Regions from separate parts of the Rhizobium sp. RSm-3 genome, predicted to be linked through region 1. Evidence: riboswitches for the same ligand, from Rfam matches in the RefSeq annotation. Region 1 holds a riboswitch; each other region holds the start of a gene.

Evidence for each region. Region 1 has a riboswitch for cobalamin ahead of cobU (bifunctional adenosylcobinamide kinase/adenosylcobinamide-phosphate guanylyltransferase). Riboswitches for the same ligand answer to the same signal wherever they lie in the genome.
Region 2: another riboswitch for cobalamin. It lies ahead of bluB (5,6-dimethylbenzimidazole synthase); the one in region 1 lies ahead of cobU (bifunctional adenosylcobinamide kinase/adenosylcobinamide-phosphate guanylyltransferase).
Region 3: another riboswitch for cobalamin. It lies ahead of BBJ66_RS09050 (ABC transporter substrate-binding protein); the one in region 1 lies ahead of cobU (bifunctional adenosylcobinamide kinase/adenosylcobinamide-phosphate guanylyltransferase).
Region 4: another riboswitch for cobalamin. It lies ahead of nrdH (glutaredoxin-like protein NrdH); the one in region 1 lies ahead of cobU (bifunctional adenosylcobinamide kinase/adenosylcobinamide-phosphate guanylyltransferase).

What each region holds. Positions count from the first base shown of each region.
Region 1 is NZ_MAWZ01000024.1:87,192-91,852, reverse strand. Features, by position in the region: gene cobN (cobaltochelatase subunit CobN) at 1-96, opposite strand, end outside; gene cobW (cobalamin biosynthesis protein CobW) at 101-1,150, opposite strand; gene cobU (bifunctional adenosylcobinamide kinase/adenosylcobinamide-phosphate guanylyltransferase) at 1,155-1,679, opposite strand; cobalamin riboswitch at 1,982-2,378, opposite strand; gene BBJ66_RS19525 (chloride channel protein) at 2,606-4,396, shown strand; gene BBJ66_RS19520 (adenylate/guanylate cyclase domain-containing protein) at 4,417-4,661, opposite strand, start outside.
Region 2 is NZ_MAWZ01000024.1:252,579-257,239, reverse strand. Features, by position in the region: gene BBJ66_RS20295 (NADP-dependent malic enzyme) at 1-317, shown strand, start outside; gene BBJ66_RS20290 (ribonuclease H family protein) at 364-894, opposite strand; gene BBJ66_RS20285 (DUF2865 domain-containing protein) at 1,048-2,139, shown strand; gene bluB (5,6-dimethylbenzimidazole synthase) at 2,162-2,851, opposite strand; cobalamin riboswitch at 2,894-3,080, opposite strand; gene BBJ66_RS20275 (MFS transporter) at 3,252-4,658, shown strand.
Region 3 is NZ_MAWZ01000006.1:111,671-116,331, reverse strand. Features, by position in the region: gene blh (bifunctional sulfur transferase/dioxygenase Blh) at 1-953, shown strand, start outside; cobalamin riboswitch at 1,190-1,445, shown strand; gene BBJ66_RS09050 (ABC transporter substrate-binding protein) at 1,620-2,636, shown strand; gene BBJ66_RS09045 (FecCD family ABC transporter permease) at 2,633-3,673, shown strand; gene BBJ66_RS09040 (ABC transporter ATP-binding protein) at 3,670-4,434, shown strand; gene BBJ66_RS09035 (hypothetical protein) at 4,506-4,661, shown strand, end outside.
Region 4 is NZ_MAWZ01000031.1:5,500-10,160, forward strand. Features, by position in the region: gene nrdE (class 1b ribonucleoside-diphosphate reductase subunit alpha) at 1-2,089, opposite strand, end outside; gene nrdI (class Ib ribonucleoside-diphosphate reductase assembly flavoprotein NrdI) at 2,068-2,484, opposite strand; gene nrdH (glutaredoxin-like protein NrdH) at 2,498-2,719, opposite strand; cobalamin riboswitch at 2,982-3,207, opposite strand; gene BBJ66_RS22440 (heavy metal translocating P-type ATPase) at 3,408-4,661, opposite strand, start outside.

The sequences.
Region 1 (4,661 bases):
AGCCGACAGGAACAGGATATCGCCCGGCGTCTGCCCGAGGTCGATCGCCTCCTCGCCGTCGCTGATCGTTCCCTGCTGGGCCAGAAGCAGATGCATGGGGTTACGCCAGCGCCTCGATCGCTATCCGCACAGCATCCTGATCCATTTCGTGCAGGCCGATAACAACGAGACGCGTGGCGCGCTTTTCACCAGGCGTCCAGGCGCGGTCGAAATAGTGGTCGATGCGGCTGCCGACGGCCTGAAGCTGTAGGCGCATCGGCTTGCCTGAAACGTCGACGAACCCCTTGAGGCGCAGCACGTCATGGGCTGATATGATGGCCTCCAGCGCCTCGACGAAGCCGGCAATGTCGGCGACTGCGCCGAGTTCGACGACGAAGCTGTCGAATTCGTCGTGGTCGTGCGCCACACCGTCCTCATGCTCCAGCTCGTGGTGCGACTTGCGGTTGGCGATATCGTCCTCCGTGCCGATGCCGAGGCCGAGCAGGATGCCGGCCGGCACCTCGCCGTTCCTCGCCTCGATCATCGCAGGCTTTCGTGCGGTGCGGGAGGCGACCTCATCACGCACCCGGCCGAGTCCGGCCACGTCGATCAGGTCGGTCTTGTTGAGTACGATCAGATCGGCGCAGGTGAGCTGATCCTCGAACAACTCCTCGATCGGGCTCTCGTGATCAAGCGATTCATCTGCGCCGCGTGCCGCCTCGACCGCATCGTGATCGTCGGCGAAACGGCCGGCGGCGACAGCGGCGCTGTCGACCACCGTGATGACGCCGTCGACGGTCACCTGGGTGCGAATGTCAGGCCAGTTGAAAGCCGCAACCAGCGGCTGCGGCAAGGCAAGGCCCGAGGTTTCGATGACGATATGGTCGGGGCGCTGTTCGCGTTCGAGCAGTTTCGTCATCGTCGGAATGAAGTCGTCGGCGACCGTGCAGCAGATGCAGCCATTGGTCAGCTCGATAATGTCGTCTTCCGTGCAATTCTCCGCGCCGCAGCCCTTCAGCACGTCGCCGTCGACGCCGAGATCGCCGAATTCGTTGATGATGAGCGCGATCTTCTTGCCGCCCGCGTTAGTGAGCAGGTTGCGGATCATCGTCGTCTTGCCGGCACCGAGGAAGCCGGTGATGACGGTTGCGGGAATCTTCTGCTGGTTCATGGATTTAACCCTTCATTTTCAGCGGCAGGCCTGCCGCGATGAAATAGACTTCGGCGGCCTTCGCCGCGATCATCTGGTGGAGACGGCCGGCATGATCGCGAAAATCCCGCGCCATGCGATTGTCGGGCACGATGCCAAGGCCGACCTCGTTGGAAACGAAAACGAGCCGCGCCTTTACGCGCGGCAGAAAATCGGCGAGTGCTGCAAATTCCCCCGCCATCTCGCGCCCCTCCATCATCAGATTGGTAACCCAGAGCGTCAGGCAGTCGATCAGCACGATACGCCCCTCGCCGTCGATGGCGGCGAGCGCGCCGACAAGATCGAGCGGTTCCTCATGTGTGGTCCAAGACGGACCGCGATCGGCCCTGTGCTGGGCGATGCGTGCCTGCATCTCCTCGTCCCACGCCCGGCCGGTCGCGAGGTAGTGACGATCGAGGCCGGTCGACACGACAAGAGATTCGGCGAAGCGGGATTTGCCGGAGCGTGCGCCGCCGAGGATGAAGGTGGTGTTCGAGAGAGCCGTCGTCATGCGCAAGCGCTCCCGCTAGAGAGGGCGCGGCGGTGCCACATCCCCCTTCTCCCCAGCGGGGAGAAGGTGCCGGCAGGCGGTTGAGGGGGTGAGCGGCAAAGCCGCGAATGCACTGAGCGCAAGCGAAGGGCAAAATGACGGAGGTGCCGTGCGGCCCCCTCATCCGACCCTTCGGGCCACCTTCTCCCCGCGGGGGAGAAGGTGAGATCGCAGCGTCGCACCGCACGAGGCAGCGCCGAATTCAATCGTACAGCCAAAACAACCTCCGTGCTGGCAGCGGGTCTCTTGCCCAGGGTTGGGCTTCTCGCCCGGCACGAATGGCAGGTCTCCTGGCTCACGGTTGTCGGCCGCGATCGGGGCAGACCGGAATCCGGTCGCCCCTGATCGTGCCAGCGAATCTGCCTCGCCTTCCCGGCTGCATCGGAGAAGAGGTGGACGATTCGTAGAAATAGAGGCGTCCGACCCCGGTTGATCACCATGCATGTCCAGTGGCTTTTCCGGCATGTCGCCCGTCCCGCCCGCCTGCACCATTGCAGACTGCCGGCCGAAAGGGCTCGATGCCGGATGGAAGACCCTGACCGCTCTACAGTCGCGGGGTCGGCTGTGATGAAGGCGCCCGGTGTGGGTCCACCCCGTCACATTCCCTTTTCATCCGGAATGGCGTAACACCGATCCGGAACCATCCGTTATATCCTAGGATGGTTAGGCAAGCTCAGGGGTGAAGTCAACCGGCCGATACGATCGGGAACGGCCAGCCAGTCGGCGCAACGCTCGCAACACGACTTACTCTACCTAAAACATCGTCATTTATCAGATACTTACGTCATAAATATTTGACCCGGGCGCCAGCTTTTCGCCGCAATTACATCGCAAGCGGTCTGCGCCATCGCCCTTGACCGGGCCTCCTCCTGCCTAGTTGTCTTGCCATGCTTATGAAATTGGATCGGCGCCGGTTCCGGGCGCTGCGTGTTTTCTTTGATCCGGGGCGGCTGCGGGCGCTGACGCGACGCAGCGAAGTCGGCCTGTCGCTGGCGGGCGCCGTCGTCGGCATCGCCTCGGGGCTTGCCGTCACCGGCATGAGCTTCGTCTCCAACGAACTGCATCAGCTGGTCTTCGGCATACCAGACAGTGAAAGGCTGAGCTCGTCGGTGATCGACGACAAGATGCTGCTGTTGACCGCCCCCGTCATCGGCGGCATTCTGCTCGGACTGTTGCTCTTCGTGTTGGCCAAACGCCGCAAGAAACCGATGGTCGACCCGATCGAGGCCAATGCCCTGCATGGCGGCCGCCTGTCCTTGACCGACAGCGTTATCGTCGCCGTGCAGAACCTGATCTCCAACGGCTTCGGCGCCTCCGTCGGCCTGGAAGCCGGCTATACCCAGCTTGCCGCCGGCCTTGCCTCGAAATTCGGCCTGAAGCTGCAGCTTCGCCGCTCGGATCTGCGCATCCTCGTCGGCTGCGGCGCGGCCGGCGCGATCGCCGCCGCCTTCAACGCGCCGCTGACCGGCGCCTTCTATGCCTTCGAGCTGATCATCGGCACCTATACGATTGTGTCGCTCACCCCGGTCGTCGTCTCCGCCCTCGTTTCCACTTTGATCGCAAGGCTGCTCGCCGAAGGCGATTTCACCATCGATATCGGCAGCTTCGGTTCGGTCGTGCCGGCCGATTATATCCCGGCGCTGCTGCTCGGCGTCTTCTGCGCCGGCGTCGGCATCCTGATCATGCAGGGCGTCTCCTTCGTCGAGGAACTGGCCCGTAAGAGCTCGATCGCCCCGCCCTTCCGTCCCGCGCTCGGCGGCATCGTCGTCGGGCTGCTGGCGATGATCTCTCCGCAAGTGCTTTCGGCCGGCCACGGCGCGCTGCATCTCAACCTCTCGCGCGAGGTAGCGATCCCGGCGCTGATCGGCCTCTTCCTGTTGAAATCCTTGGCCTCGGCGATATCGATCGGCTCCGGCTTCAGGGGCGGCCTGTTCTTCGCCTCGCTGTTCATGGGCGCCCTGCTCGGCAAGCTCTTTGCCTATTGCGGCCCCTATTTCGCCGCTGCGACGCTGACGCCCGTCATCTATGCCGTGGTCGGCATGAGTTCGCTTGCCGTCGCCGTCATCGGCGGACCGCTGACGATGACATTCCTGGCGCTCGAAATCACCGGCGATTTCCCGATCACCGTGCTGGTGCTCGCCGCCGTCATCACCTCCTCGCTCGTCGTGCGCTCGACCTTCGGCTATTCCTTCGCCACATGGCGCTTCCATCTGCGCGGCGAAAGCATCCGCAGCGCCCACGACGTCGGCTGGATCCGCAACCTGACGGTGGACAAGCTAATGCGCGCCGACGTCAAGACGGCAAAAGCGGGCATTTCACTGGAGGAATTCAAGCAGGCCTTCCCGATCGGCTCGGCCCAGCGCGTCATCCTCGTCGAGGAGAGCGACAAATATGCCGGCCTCGTGCTGGTGCCGGAGATTTACGCCAACCCGACCGACACCCAGGACGAGGGCAAGACGCTGGCCGATTTCATCCACTACCGGAACGATTTCCTGCAGCCGCAGATGAATGCCAGGCAGGCGGCGGCGATCTTCGACAAGAGCGAAAGCGAAGCGCTCGCCGTCGTCAACAACCTGATCGAACGCAAGGTGATCGGCCAGCTCAGCGAAAGTTATACGCTACGCCGCTACAGCGAAGAACTAGACCGCCGCCGCCGCGAGGTCTCAGGCGAGATCTGATCCCATCGCTTGCGCCGCCGCTACCCCGCGTCGGCGAGCTTGAACACGTCGGCCCGCTTCGAAACCCCGCGCAATGCGAACGATCCGAGATACTCGCAAGCCACGGCACAGGTCGCCGCGAAACTGTCCGACAGCAGCAGGGGCTGCTCAAGCGTGCCGCAGAGCTTTTCCAGCCGCGAAGCCTCGTTGACGGCCCTGCCGATTACCGTGAAGTCGAGCCTGCCGTGGGCGCCGACATTTCCGTAGAAGACCTCGCCGAGATGCA
Region 2 (4,661 bases), 170 kb from region 1:
AGCTCGTGCGCGAGACCGCCCCCGATCTCGAAGTCGACGGCGAAATGCACGGCGAAAGCGCCATCACCGAAGAGCTGCGCAAACGCGTCATGCCTGATACGACGCTGCATGACGAGGCGAACCTGCTGGTCTTCCCGAACCTCGACGCCGCCAACATCACGCTCGGTGTGGTCAAATCGATGACGGACGGCCTGCATGTCGGCCCGATCCTGCTCGGCACCGCCCTGCCCGCCCATATCCTCGCCCCCTCGGTCACCTCCCGCGGCGTCGTCAACATGGCCGCACTCGCCGTCGTCGAGGCATCGCAGCCGGCGTAAGCCGCTTGCGGCCGAGCAACGACGCCTGAAATCGGCCAGCGCCGTATCAGCCCCGGATCGACAGGCGTCCTCTATCGGCGAGCGCGTCCGCGCGCTCGTTACCGGCAATCCCCGAATGCCCCTTGCACCAGGCAATGGTCACCTGGGCGTTTTGGGATAGCTGAAGATCGACGGCTTTCCAGATGTCCGCATTGTCGATCATTCGCCTTCGCCCCTGTCCATTCGGGCTGCTTTTCTTCCAGCCGTTATTCTTCCAGATATGTCGCCTGCTGTTGCAGCCTTTGACGGCATAGACGGAGTCGGACCAGATGGTCGCGGGTTCGCCGGTCGGTTGGCTGTTGACCCACATGGCGGCCCTGAGAACGGCGGTCAATTCCATGGAATTATTGCTGGAATCGTTGACGCCACCGAAGTCGGAGGCGATTTCCACCCCATCGCGATAAGCGACAAACGACCAGCCTCCATGCCCGGAACCGGGCTCAAAACAACCGTCCGCGAAGAGGTGAAGGCCGTGTTGGGTCTCCGAGACGCCTGATGTCGGCGCAAAGGATCGGGTCTCGTCGGGAATGCCTGTCATTTTAACCGAGTCTCGGGCGATTGCTGGATAAGATCAGGAAAATACGCTAATATTTTCTCTGAGCTTATTAAGAGAAATCCGTTAAGGGAAAACGCGCGGCCGATTGAAGTCGCATTCGACCCACCGACCGTTTGCTCATTCCGGGACGACGCCGTGAAACGCCGAAACCTGTCTCTCGCCCTTCTCCTCGCCTTCGCAGCGCCCGCCGTCGCGCAGACCAATGCCATCTGCGAGGACCTGCGCGGCCGCCTCGCCGACCTGCCGCGATCGATCGGCAATGGCAATGGCCCGGAAGCCCGCCAATATGCCAGCGCCATGGCCGAGCAGAACCTCGAACTGCGCAAGGTTCGCAACGACATGCGCAGTTACGGCTGCACCTCTGGCAGCATGGTGGTGATCGGCGGCGAGAATGCCGATTATTGCGCCGAGCTCTCACAGGCCGAAGGCCGGATGATCGACAATATCGCTTATCTCCAGGACCGTCGCAACGAGCTGACCGGCCGGAACGGCGCCGATGACGACCGCCGCGAACTGATGGCCGCGCTCGACAGCAACGGCTGCAACAGCGAGAATTTCTATGCGCCGGACGAGCGCAGCGCCGACGAGCCTGCCCCGAGCGTCGAGGAGCAGGCGATGCGTTCCGATACCTTCATTCCGCTCGGCGGCGGCGAGGAGGCCGATCCGCGCTACGGCCTGCCGCGGGCCGAGATGCTGTCGCCGGTCAGCACCATGTGCGTGCGCAGCTGCGATGGCGGTTTCTTCCCGATCAGCTCGAACGCCACCTCGGTCGATTTCGGCCGCGACGCTGAGACCTGCGCCAAGATGTGCCCGGGGATCGAGACCGAACTCTTCTATCGCGAGGTGACGAGCACGGAAGCCTCGAACATGATCTCGGTCGCAACCGGCACGCCTTACAGCGCCATGAAGAACGCCTTCGCCTACAAGAACCGCGCGCCCGGTGAAAAGAACGCCTGCGCCTGCAATCTCACCGCCTATTACGACGAGATGCGCGGCAAGCAGGCAGCAAGCCAACCGCCGCAGCAGGGCTCGATCACCACCATCCGCACCAATCCGCCGGTGAAGGCCGCCGCGACACCAGCCGCGCCGCAGACACCGGTGCCGGATCGCCCCTACGACCCCACGCAAAACAAGGTCCGCCAGGTCGGCCCGCAGTTTCTGGCCGGCGACCAGGGCTCGATCGATCTCGCCAATCCCGCCGCACCTGGCCCCCAACCGCAGCAGTAGCAGCCGCAGCAGCAGTGATTGGCTACGGCTCGTTGCGTCCCCAACCGTCGTGAAAGACGAGTTCTTCGAGCGGCAGCCGCTGCCGCCAGCCTTTGACCGATAGTTCCGGCTGGTCATAGAGCCGATCAACGAAACCGGCGCAGAGCCAGGCGACCACCTCGATATGCTCGGGTATGCCGAGAATGCTCTTCAGCTCGCCCTCGCGAAAAATGCTGACCCAGCCGATGCCGACCCCTTCGGCGCGGGCCGCCAGCCAGAGATTCTGGATGGCGCAGACCGTGGAATAGCTATCCATCCGCGGATTATGCGTACGCCCCAGCACGACGCTGCCGCTGCGGGTGGGATCGCAGGTCACGCAGATGCCGAGCGGCGCCTCGACGATGCCTTCGAGCTTGAGGGAGCGGTAGGCCTGGCGCCGCTCACCCTCGAACATCGATGCCGCTTCCTCGTTGGCCTTCGAAAAGGCATCCCGGACGCGCGCGCGCACCGTTGGGTTTTTCACCAGAATGAAATTCCACGGCTGCATGAAGCCGACAGAGGGTGCATGGTGGGCGGCCGTCAGCAGCCGCGCCACCACATCGTCGGGCAAGGGATCGGGCAGGAACTGGCTGCGAACGTCGCGCCGCGTCATGATCGCATGATAGACGGCCTCGCGTTCGGCCGAGGAAAAACCGGACGCCACTGACAGGGCATCCTCATCTAAGGGTCGCATCGTCAAATCCCCAACAACGCAACCGCCCGCCGTCCGCGCGGGTTGGGTCTATCTTGCCAGGCCGGTCTTCTGACTTGGCGTCACCCGTCTGCCGCAGCCTTCCCGGCAAAAGCCAGTGGCATGATAAAACGGCGGACGTCGGCCTTACAGCGTTGGGCACGTTCCGGTCTTGCACCGGATTCCCGATTCTCCCGCTTGAAAAGCGGGCACCTGACGGCGCATCTATTTCAGCAAACCGGCTCTGCGGCAAGCGGCCTCATGCCGCGTTCACCCGTATGTGACATCGATCGCGTGGACAGCTGCGCATCGCTCCCGTAGAACTCAACAGATCCCGACCGACGCCCATGGCGCCGCGATTTGTCTCTTTGCACCCCGGTTGCCCGTGCCCCGCTTCACGCCCATGATCCTTGCGGTCGCCCTGTTCATGGAACAGATGGATTCGACCGTGATTGCCACCAGCCTGCCGGCGATAGCCGCCGATATCGGCACATCGCCGATCGCGCTGAAGCTTGCCGTCACCAGCTATCTCGTGGCGCTGGCGATCTTCATTCCGATCAGCGGCTGGATGTCGGATCGTTTCGGTGCGCGCAACATCTTCCGCATGGCGATCTTTGTCTTCATGGTGGGTTCGGTCGCCTGCGCCTTTTCCAATTCGATCGCGGCCTTCGTCGTCTCGCGGCTGATCCAGGGGGCCGGCGGCTCGATGATGACGCCGGTCAGCCGCCTGCTGCTGGTCCGGGGAACGCCGCGCCACGAACTCGTCGATGCCATGGCGTGGCTCACCATTCCGGCGCTGATCGGCCCGATCATGGGGCCGCCGATCGGCGGCTTCCTCACCACCTATCTCAGCTGGCACTGGATCTTCTGGATCAACATCCCGATCGGGGTGCTCGGCATCATCCTCGTCACGCGTTTCCTGCCGGCGGTCGAACCGCGCAGCCCACGGCCGATGGATTTTCCGGGCTTCTTCCTTTGCGGCATCGGCTTTTCCGGCTTCGTCTTCGGCCTCTCGGTCATCAGCCTTCCCGCCGTGCCCGTCATCTACGGTTACGTCACGGTGGCGATTGGCATCCTTGCCGGCCTCCTCTATCTCCTGCATGCCCGCCGCGCGCCCTATCCGCTTCTCGATCCGAAAATGTTCCACTACCCGATGTTCCGGGCGGCGATCCTCGGCGCCTCCAATTTCCGCATGGGGCTCGGCGCCCTGCCCTTTCTGATGCCGCTGATGCTGCAGCTCGGCTTCGGCCTGACGCCGCTGCAATCGGGTTCGGTCACCTTCGTCAGCGCGCTCGGCTCGATGGGGTCGAAATTTGCCGCTTCGCGCACCTTCAATGCCTTCGGTTTCCGCACCGTCATATCGATCACCACCTTGCTGGCGGCGATCTTCCTCGGCATCAACGGGTTCTTCACCACTGAGACGCCGCTGCCGCTGATCATGGCCTGCCTGCTGATCGGCGGCCTCTTCCGCTCCATGGCCTTCTCGGGCGTCAATGCCATGGCCTTCGGCGATGTCGACGATGCCGACAGCAGCCAGGCGACCGCAATCAATGCCGTCGCCCAGCGTATCTCCATGGCGATGGGTGTGGCGATCGCCGGCGGCATCCTCGAAATTTCGAGCAGTCTTCATGGCGGCAGGCTGCTGGTTTCGGATTTCCACATCGCCTTCTTCAGCGTCTCGGCAATCTCGGCGCTCGCCTGCATCACCTTCCTGCGCCTGCCGCGCGACGCCGGCGCGGAACTGACGACACGCCGCCGTAAGCACCGCCAGGCCGAGCCGGAAGAGGCCATGGCGGAAAACAGCCCTTGATCC
Region 3 (4,661 bases), on a different contig from region 1:
TGGATGGGCGCATGAAGGTCGGGGATGTTCAGGCCTTCGGTCAAAACCTCGGCTTCGATCTTGCCGGCGCACGCCGCTGGCTGGAGAAGCGGGCCGGGCAGGCGGCTGGCGTGACGGCCTTCTTCGAGCCCCGCACCTGCAGTGTGCAATATGTCGTTGCCGACCCGGTGACGAAACGCTGCGCCATCATCGACCCAGTGCTCGATTTCGACGAGATGTCGGGTGCAACGGGGACGGCCAATGCCGACGCCATCCTCGCGCATATCGACAGCGAGGGGCTGACGGTCGAGTGGATCCTCGACACGCATCCGCATGCCGATCATTTCTCCGCCGCGCATTACCTCAAAGGAAAGACCGGCGCGCCGACGGCCATCGGCGTCCATGTCACTGACGTGCAGGTGCTCTGGAAGGAGATCTACAACTGGCCGGCACTCGAAACCGACGGCTCGCAATGGGACCGGTTGTTTGCCGACGGCGACACCTTCGAGATCGGCGGGCTCAAAGCCCGCGTGATGTTCTCGCCCGGCCATACCCTTGCCTCGGTGACCTATGTGATCGGCGACGCCGCCTTCGTGCATGACACCGTGTTCACACCGGATTCCGGCACGGCGCGCACGGATTTTCCCGGCGGCAGCGCCAGCGCCCTCTGGCACTCGATCCAGGCCATCCTGTCGCTGCCCGAGGAGACCCGGCTCTTTTCCGGCCACGACTATCAACCTGGCGGCCGTCACCCGCGCTGGGAAAGCACGATAGCCGCCCAGAAAAGCGGTAATCCGCATATATCAGCCATCGACGAGGCCGGCTTCGTGGCGCTGCGCCAGGCGCGCGACCGCACGCTGCCGAAACCGAAGCTGATGCTGCACGCGCTGCAGGTGAATATTCGGGGAGGCAGATTGCCCGAGCCCGAGGAGAACGGCCGGCGGTATCTGAAGATACCGCTGGATGCGTTGTAGGGACGCAGGGAGCAGCGTTGCGGCGCGTGCTTCGAGGCTCCGCCCTCTCGGGCTGCGCACCTCAGCATGAGGGAGGTCGGAAGATGCCGCGCCCGCGACAGCGGGAACTGAGAAGGCGGCGCCAACGCTTACGAACGCCGTATCCTGAGGAGGCGAGGATGCTCCTTTCAGTCTCCATTTTTCACCCACCCAAACCCCGTCCCCCGCAATAATCATTGACGTCGCCCGGGCAGGCGACGTAACTGGGGGGCGACGGTTCCCTGAAGATGACTCCAAGGGGATTAATAGGGAACACGGTGAGGACGACCCAGTAGGGACCGAGACCGTGGCTGCCCCCGCAACTGTAAGCGGATTGTCGATCATCTCAGCTATGGCCAGCGACCGGCCATCTCTGAAGGGCTTATGGCCTCGCCACTGCGATATATCGCGGGAAGGTGGATGAACCGATGGATATCCGCAAGCCAGGAGACCTGCCGTCAATCACGATCCAATCAACCGGGCGGGGATGCCCGGACAAGGAACAGACATGATTGACCTTCTGAACCTTCGCCGAATTCCGGCATGCATCCGTCTCGATTGGGCCTCCTGCGGTTAGCGCACGTCTCAGCGTGCCTTCGGCCGCGCGTGCGGCATAACCGTGCTTTTTCCCTTCAATCGAGGTTTTTCATGCGTCAGATTCTCGCCACCATGACATTTGCCTTCGGGCTGATCGGCCTTGCGGCACCGAGCCTTGCCGCCACTCAATATCCTTTGACCATCACCAATTGCGGTGAGCAGGTGACGTTCCAGAAGGCCCCGTCGAAGATCGTTTCGATCGGCCAGGGCATGACCGAAATTCTCTTCTCGCTCGGCCTTGCCGACAAGATCGCAGGCACGGCCGTCTGGGTCGGTCCCGTGCTGCCGCAATATGCCGAGGCCAACAGCAAGATAAAGCGTCTCGCCGACAATGATCCGAGCTTCGAATCCGTCGTCGGGCAAGAGCCCGACCTGGTGGCGGCCGAGTTCGAATGGCATGTCGGCGCGCAGGGCTCGGTCGGCAAGCGCGAGCAGTTCGAGGATGTCGGCATCAACACCTATCTCGCGCCGGCCGATTGCGTCGCCAAGGTCAACACCGATGGCGGCGACGGCGTGCGCAGGGAGCTGTTCACGATGGAGTTGATCTATCGTGAAATCGCCGAACTCTCTGAAATTTTCGACGTGAAGGAGCGCGGCGATGCACTGATCTCCGAGCTGAAGAAGCGCGAGGCCGATGCGGTGGCTTCGATATCGGGCGCAGCGGGCAAGAACCTGCCGGTCGTCTTCTGGTTCTCCAGCAAGGAGGCCAATGGCGACGCCTTCATTGCCGGCAAGAACAGCGCGCCTGCCTATATCCTGAAGACGATCGGCGCCAGGAATGTCGTCACCACCGAAGAGGAATGGCCGCTGGTCGGCTGGGAAACCATTTCCGAGGCGAACCCCGCCGTCATCGTGCTCGCCACCATGGACCGGCGCCGCTACGCCGCCGACGATCCCGAGGTGAAGATCGATTTCCTCGAGAAGGATCCCGTCACCAAGGAGCTGGACGCGGTGAAGAACAGGCGCTTCGTGATGATGGACGCGCAATCGATGAACCCGACGATACGCACTATCGACGGCATCGAGACGCTGGCGAAGGGCATCAAGTCCTTCGGCCTGACCCAGTGACGGCAGCAACGGCCAGAGAGCCGGGATGGTGGGCGCTTGCCGCGCTCACCATTGCCGCCTTCCTTCTTCTCGGGCTGATGATCAGCCTTGCCGTTTCGATCGGCGAGATCGCCATTCCGCTGGCGACCACGGCGGAGGCGGTGTCGAACCGGCTGTTCGGCACGGATTTCGAGCTCAGCCGCATCCATCAGGGCATCGTCTGGGATTATCGCCTCAGCCGGGCGCTGGTCGCGGCGAGCGCCGGCGCCTCGCTGTCGCTCTCGGGCGCGATCCTGCAGGCGCTGCTGCGCAATCCGCTGGCCGAACCCTATGTGCTCGGCATTTCCGCCGGGGCTTCGACCGGGGCGGTCTCGGTGATGATCCTCGGCTTCGGCTACGGCGTTCTCGGGCTTTCGGGCGGCGCCTTTCTCGGCGCGGTCGTCGCTTTTCTGCTGGTCGGCTTTCTCGCCACGGGGGCGGGCGGAACCGGCGAGCGCATCATTCTCTGCGGTGTCGCCGGTTCGCAGCTCTTCAATGCGCTCACCTCCTATATCGTCACGACCTCGGCCAATGCCGAGCAGGCGCGCGGCGTGTTGTTCTGGCTGCTGGGCTCGCTCAGCGGCGTGCGCTGGCCGGATGTCTATCTCTCGGTGCCGATCGCGCTTGCCGGTTTCCTCGTCTGCATGGCCCATGTCCGGGCGCTCGATGCCTTCGCCTTCGGCACGGATGCGGCCGCCTCGCTCGGCATTGCCGTGCGCCGCGTTCAGATCCTGCTCTTTGCCCTGACGGCGGCGATGACGGCAAGCGTCGTCAGCATGGTCGGCTCGATCGGCTTCGTCGGCCTGGTCATTCCGCATGCCGCCCGCTTCCTCGTCGGACCGGGCCATCGGCGGCTGCTGCCGGCAACGGCACTCGGCGGCGCGATCTACATGGTCGGCGCCGATATCGTCTCACGCATCATCATCCCGCAGCAGGTCCTGCCGATCGGCGTCGTCACCGCGCTCTTCGGCGCGCCGGCCTTCGCCGTCATCCTCTATCGCGTGCGGAGGAGCGCATGAGCATTACCATCGACGCGGTGAGTTTCGCCGCCGGCGACACGATCATCGTCAACGGGGTCAGCCTGACGGTGGCAAAGGGCAAGGTGCTCGGCCTGCTCGGGCCGAACGGTTCCGGCAAATCGAGCCTGCTCAGGCTGATCTGCCGGCTGCGCAAGGTCCGCAGCGGCGTTATCCGGCTGGGCGAAGACGATATCGCCTCACTGTCGCGCGCAGCCCTTGCGCGGCGCATCGCCTTCGTCGAGCAGCAATCGACGACCGAGACGCAACTGACCGTGCGCGACGTGGTGCGGCTCGGCCGCACGCCGCATCGCGGGCTGCTCTCACCCTGGGGCGCGGAGGACGATGCCGCGGTCGACGAGGCCTTGTTGCGGGTCGCCATGCGAGAGCGGGCGGGTCAGCTCTGGCAGACGCTATCGGGCGGCGAGCGTCAGCGTGTCCATATTGCGCGGTCGCTGGCGCAGGCGCCGGGTGAGCTGCTGCTCGACGAGCCGACCAATCATCTCGATATCCAGCACCAGCTCGACATCCTCCGGCTGATCTCGAAGCTCGGCATCACCTGCATTGTCGCGCTGCACGATCTCAACCTGGCGGCGATGTTCTGCGACAGCCTGGCGGTGCTTCAGAAGGGCGAGGTCGTCGCCGCGGGCGCGCCAGAGGATGTGCTGACGGAGGATATGATCGGCCGGGTTTTCGGCGTTCGCGCCCATGTCCAGAAATCGGCCGTGCATGGCCGGCACCACATCCAATACGTCCTGGATTGAGGAATGGCCTTTTTCCTGGACTGGCGTATGATTTCCGAGGGCGCTTGCGCCCGGTCGAACGGAGTTTCGAGATGCTCGAACGAAATCAGTTTCCCCTGCGCCCAATCGTCCCCGGCTTCGCTGTTGCCTGGGTCGTCATCATTTCAGGCGCGAGCGTCGCTCTCAGCCTGCTTTTTGCCTGCGTCACGCCCTTCGTGGCCCTGGCGGCGGTAGCGGCGGTCATTCTT
Region 4 (4,661 bases), on a different contig from region 1:
TGATATCGCGCGTCGTTGCCGTGTCGCGGAAGAACAGGGTCAGCGACAGGCCCTGATCGACATGCTGGGTCGCCGCCGCATAGGTATCGATGATTTTCTCCGCCCCGATCTCGTAAGCGTCCTGATAATAATCGAGATTGTCGTTGGTCATGAACGGCGCCGGATAGTAGACGCGGCCGATCTTGCCTTCCTTGCGGATCTCGATCTTCGAGACGATCGGATGGATCGAGGAGGTCGAGTGGTTGATGTAGGAGATCGACCCCGTCGGCGGCACCGCCTGCAGGTTCTGGTTATAAAGGCCGGAGGTCATGACGGCCTTCTTCAACGCCGCCCAATCATCCTGTGTCGGAATATGGATTCCTGATTTGTCGAACAGCGCCTGCACCTTGCCGGTCGCCGGCTTCCATTCCTTTTCGGTATATTTGTCGAAATAGTCACCGGAGGCATATTTCGATTTTTCGAAGCCCTTGAAGCTTTGGCCCCGCTCGACCGCCAGCAGGTTCGAGGCGCGGATCGCGTGATAGGTCACCGTATAGAAATAGATATTGGTGAAATCGACGCCTTCCTCGGAGCCGTAGAAGATGCGTTCGCGGGCGAGATAGCCGTGCAGGTTCATCTGGCCGAGGCCGATCGCATGGCTGTCGTCATTGCCCTTCTCGATCGACGGAACCGAGGCGATGTGGCTCATGTCGGAGACCGCCGTCAGTGCCCGGATCGAAGTCTCGATCGTCCTGCCGAAATCGTTGGAATCCATGGCCGCGGCGATATTCAGCGAGCCGAGATTGCAGGAAATATCCTTGCCGAGATGCTTGTAGGAGAGGTCGTCATTGTAGTCGCTCGCCTCGCTCACCTGCAAGATCTCCGAGCAGAGATTGCTCATGGAGATGCGACCCGCAACCGGGTTTGCCCGGTTCACCGTGTCTTCGAACATGATGTAGGGATAGCCGCTCTCGAACTGGATTTCGGCAAGCACCTGGAAGAATTCACGCGCTTTGATCTTCTTCTTCGAGATGCGGGCGTCCGCCACCATCTCCCGGTACTTTTCCGTCACCGAAATCTCGGTGAAGGGCACACCGTAGACGCGCTCGACGTCATAGGGCGAGAACAGATACATGTCCTCATTGTTTTTCGCGAGTTCGAAGGTGATGTCGGGCACGACGACGCCGAGCGACAGCGTCTTGATGCGGATCTTCTCGTCGGCATTTTCGCGCTTGGTGTCGAGGAAGCGCATGATGTCGGGGTGATGGGCATTGAGATAGACGGCGCCCGCCCCCTGGCGGGCACCGAGCTGGTTGGCATAGGAGAAACTGTCTTCGAGCAGTTTCATGACGGGGATGATGCCCGACGACTGGTTCTCGATCTGCTTGATCGGCGCACCGGCCTCGCGGATGTTGGTGAGAGACAGCGCGACGCCACCGCCACGTTTCGACAATTGCAGCGCCGAATTGATCGACCGGCCGATCGATTCCATATTGTCCTCGACCCGCAGCAGGAAGCAGGAGACGAGTTCGCCGCGCTGTTGCTTGCCGGCATTGAGGAAGGTCGGCGTCGCCGGCTGAAAACGGCCGGAAATGATCTCGTCGACCATGTCGCGGGCAAGGGCCTCGTCGCCGCGCGCCAGGGTCAGCGCCACCATGCAGATGCGGTCCTCGTAGCGCTCGAGATAGCGCTTCCCGTCGAAGGTCTTCAGCGTATAGCTGGTGTAATATTTGAAGGCGCCGAGGAAGGTCGGGAAACGGAATTTCCTGGCATAGGCCTGATCGAACAGGTCGCGGACGAAATTGAACGAATATTGATCGAGAACCTCCTGCTCGTAATAGCCCTCGGTGACGAGGTAATCGAGCTTTTCCCGGAGATTGTGAAAGAACACGGTGTTCTGGTTCACATGCTGCAGGAAATACTGCTTCGCCGCCATGCGGTCCTTGTCGAGCTGGATCCTGCCCTCGTCGTCATAGAGGTTCAGCATCGCGTTCAGCGCGTGATAGTCGAGCGTCTCCGCCGCTTTCAAAGGGCGTTCGCCGGCGGGATGAGCAAAAGTGTTATGCGGTTTTGCGCCCGCATCCCGCGTCAGAGTTGTTCCCGTGTCCAAAACCGTTCCAATCCGCGTTTGACGTTGGCGACATCCTCCTCCGTGCCGATGAGCTCGAACCTGTAGAGGTAAGGCACCTGGCATTTCTGCGAGATCACGTCGCCGGCGAGCCCATATGTCTCGCCGAAATTGCTGTTGCCCGCGGCAATCACGCCCCGGATGCGTCCTCGATTCTCCGCATCGTTCAAGAAACGGATCACCTGCTTGGGAACGGCCCCCTTTACGATCCCTGGGCCGCCGGCGCCGCTATAGGTCGGCACGACAAGCACGAAAGGTTCGCGGATATGGAACGCCTCTGCGCCGCTTGAGGGAATGCGCGCCGCGCGCATCCCGAGCTTGGCGACGAAGCGATGGGTATTCTCGGATCGGCTGGAATAATAGACGATCAGGCCCATCGCCTTTCCTCGGTCAGGAGAGCGCGCTGATCATATCCGGACGGAACCCCGCCCAATGCTGCTCGCCGGCAACGACGACGGGAACCTGCATATAGCCCATGCCGCGCACACGATCGAGCGCCTCGGCGTCCTCGGAGATATCGACGACGTCGTAATCGACGCCCAGGCGGTCGAGGGCGCGATAGGTGGCGGTGCATTGGACGCAGGCGGGTTTGCTGTAGACGGTAACGCTCATCATGTTCCTCGTGATGTCAAAGAATTCAGGACGCAATACTGGGATCGGTCGCCTTGCGACGTCCGGGGCAACGTTTGATGGTGATCTGGCAAAGTCGGCGGTTTAAACGCCCGAGAGGATCCCTTTCGGGATTTGCGCGGGCGGCGGCCTTGATGTTCTGGACATAACTTCAACCCCGAAGTGCTCATGCGGACGTTCGGGGCAGCGCAACAGGCGCGGATCATTCCGCTGTCATGCACGCGACCTTCCGGACACCCCGCCCGTGGACATCTCGTTCAAGGCAGGTCTCCTGGCTTGCGGGTCGAAGCACCCTGCCCCAGCCTTCCCAAGGCATCATGCCTCAGTGACCTGAAATCGGACAGTTGCTCGCCGCTCACAGTTGCGGGGGCAGCTCCGGCCTTGTTGCGCCGTCATGGCGAAACGCACCGTATTCCCGTCTTAGCCTGCGATCCTGACGAATCGAAGGAACCTTGAACACTAGATATAGTATGCCAATCCAAAATCGTGTCAACGGATGGTTTTCGCCTTGCGTTACGACAGGTTTGAAATCGCTGCGTTCCTGTGAAAAACATGGATAACGAAGGCTTAAAGAAAACAGGCTGTGGAGAAGGGCCGGATGAAGAGGACCGACCCGTAGCCGGCCCTCAGATTTTGTTTCCTGGTCAGGCCCGAATCGTCCCCCGAATCGTCACTGTCCCTTTATCCGAAGCAGCCTAAGTGCATTGATCGTCACCAGCACGGTGGCGCCGGTATCGGCGAGGATCGCCGGCCAGAGCCCGGTGATCCCTAGGATCGTCGTCACCAGGAACACCGCCTTCAGCCCGAGCGCGATGGTGATATTCTCTAGGATGTTGCGCATCGTGCGTTTGGACAGTTCGATCATCCGGGCCACGTCGCCGACGCGCCCGTGCAGCACGGCGGCATCCGCCGTTTCCAGCGCCACATCGGTGCCGCCGCCCATGGCGATGCCGATATCGGCGGCGGCCAATGCCGGAGCGTCGTTGATACCGTCCCCGACCTTGGCGACGATGAAACCCTGGCGCTTCAATTCGCTGACGACCCGCTGCTTGTCCTCGGGCATCATCTCGCCGCGCCAGTCGATGCCGAGCATGCCGGCAACGGCTGCCGCCGTCCGCTTGTTGTCGCCCGTCAGCATCATCGCCTTGACGCCGGCCGATTTAAGCGTGGCAAGCCCGGCCTGCGCATCCTCGCGCGGCTCGTCGCGCATGGCGATCAGGCCGGCTGCAACACCATTGACGAGCAGCACCGATACGCTCTTGCCCTCATCGTTCAGAACAGTAATGCGTGCATCCTTTTCGCCGTCGAGCGCTCCGCGCTCGCGGGCAGCGGACGGCGACAGCAAATCGAGAGTCTCGCCGCCGACTTTACCGCTGACCCCCTTGCCCGGCAGCGCTTCCAGTTCGAAAGCCGGCGGCACGGGGACGCCGCCAGCCTTGGCGCGTTTGAGGATCGCCAGCGCCAAGGGGTGGCTGGAGCCCTGCTCCAGCACTGCCGCGCGCGACAAGATCTGCGCCTCACTCAATCCGAAGGAAACGATATCAGTCACTTGAGGCTTGCCTTCCGTCAGCGTGCCTGTCTTATCGAAGGCGACCATCGTCACCTTGCCGAGCGTTTCCAACACCGCGCCGCCCTTCATCAGCAGTCCGCGCCGGGCGCCTGCTGAAAGCGAGGCGGCGATCGCCGCCGGCGTCGAGATGACAAGCGCGCAGGGGCAGCCGATCAGCAGGATGGCAAGGCCCTTGTAGATCCATTCGTCCCACGCCCCAGCGAGGAATAGCGGCGGAACGACCGCGACCAATGCTGCGACCACCACGACGCCGGGCGTGTAATAACGCGAGAAGCGGTCGATGAAGCGTTCCGTCGGCGCCTTCGATTCCTGCGCCTCCTCCACCAGCTTGACGACTCGGGCGATGGTATTGTC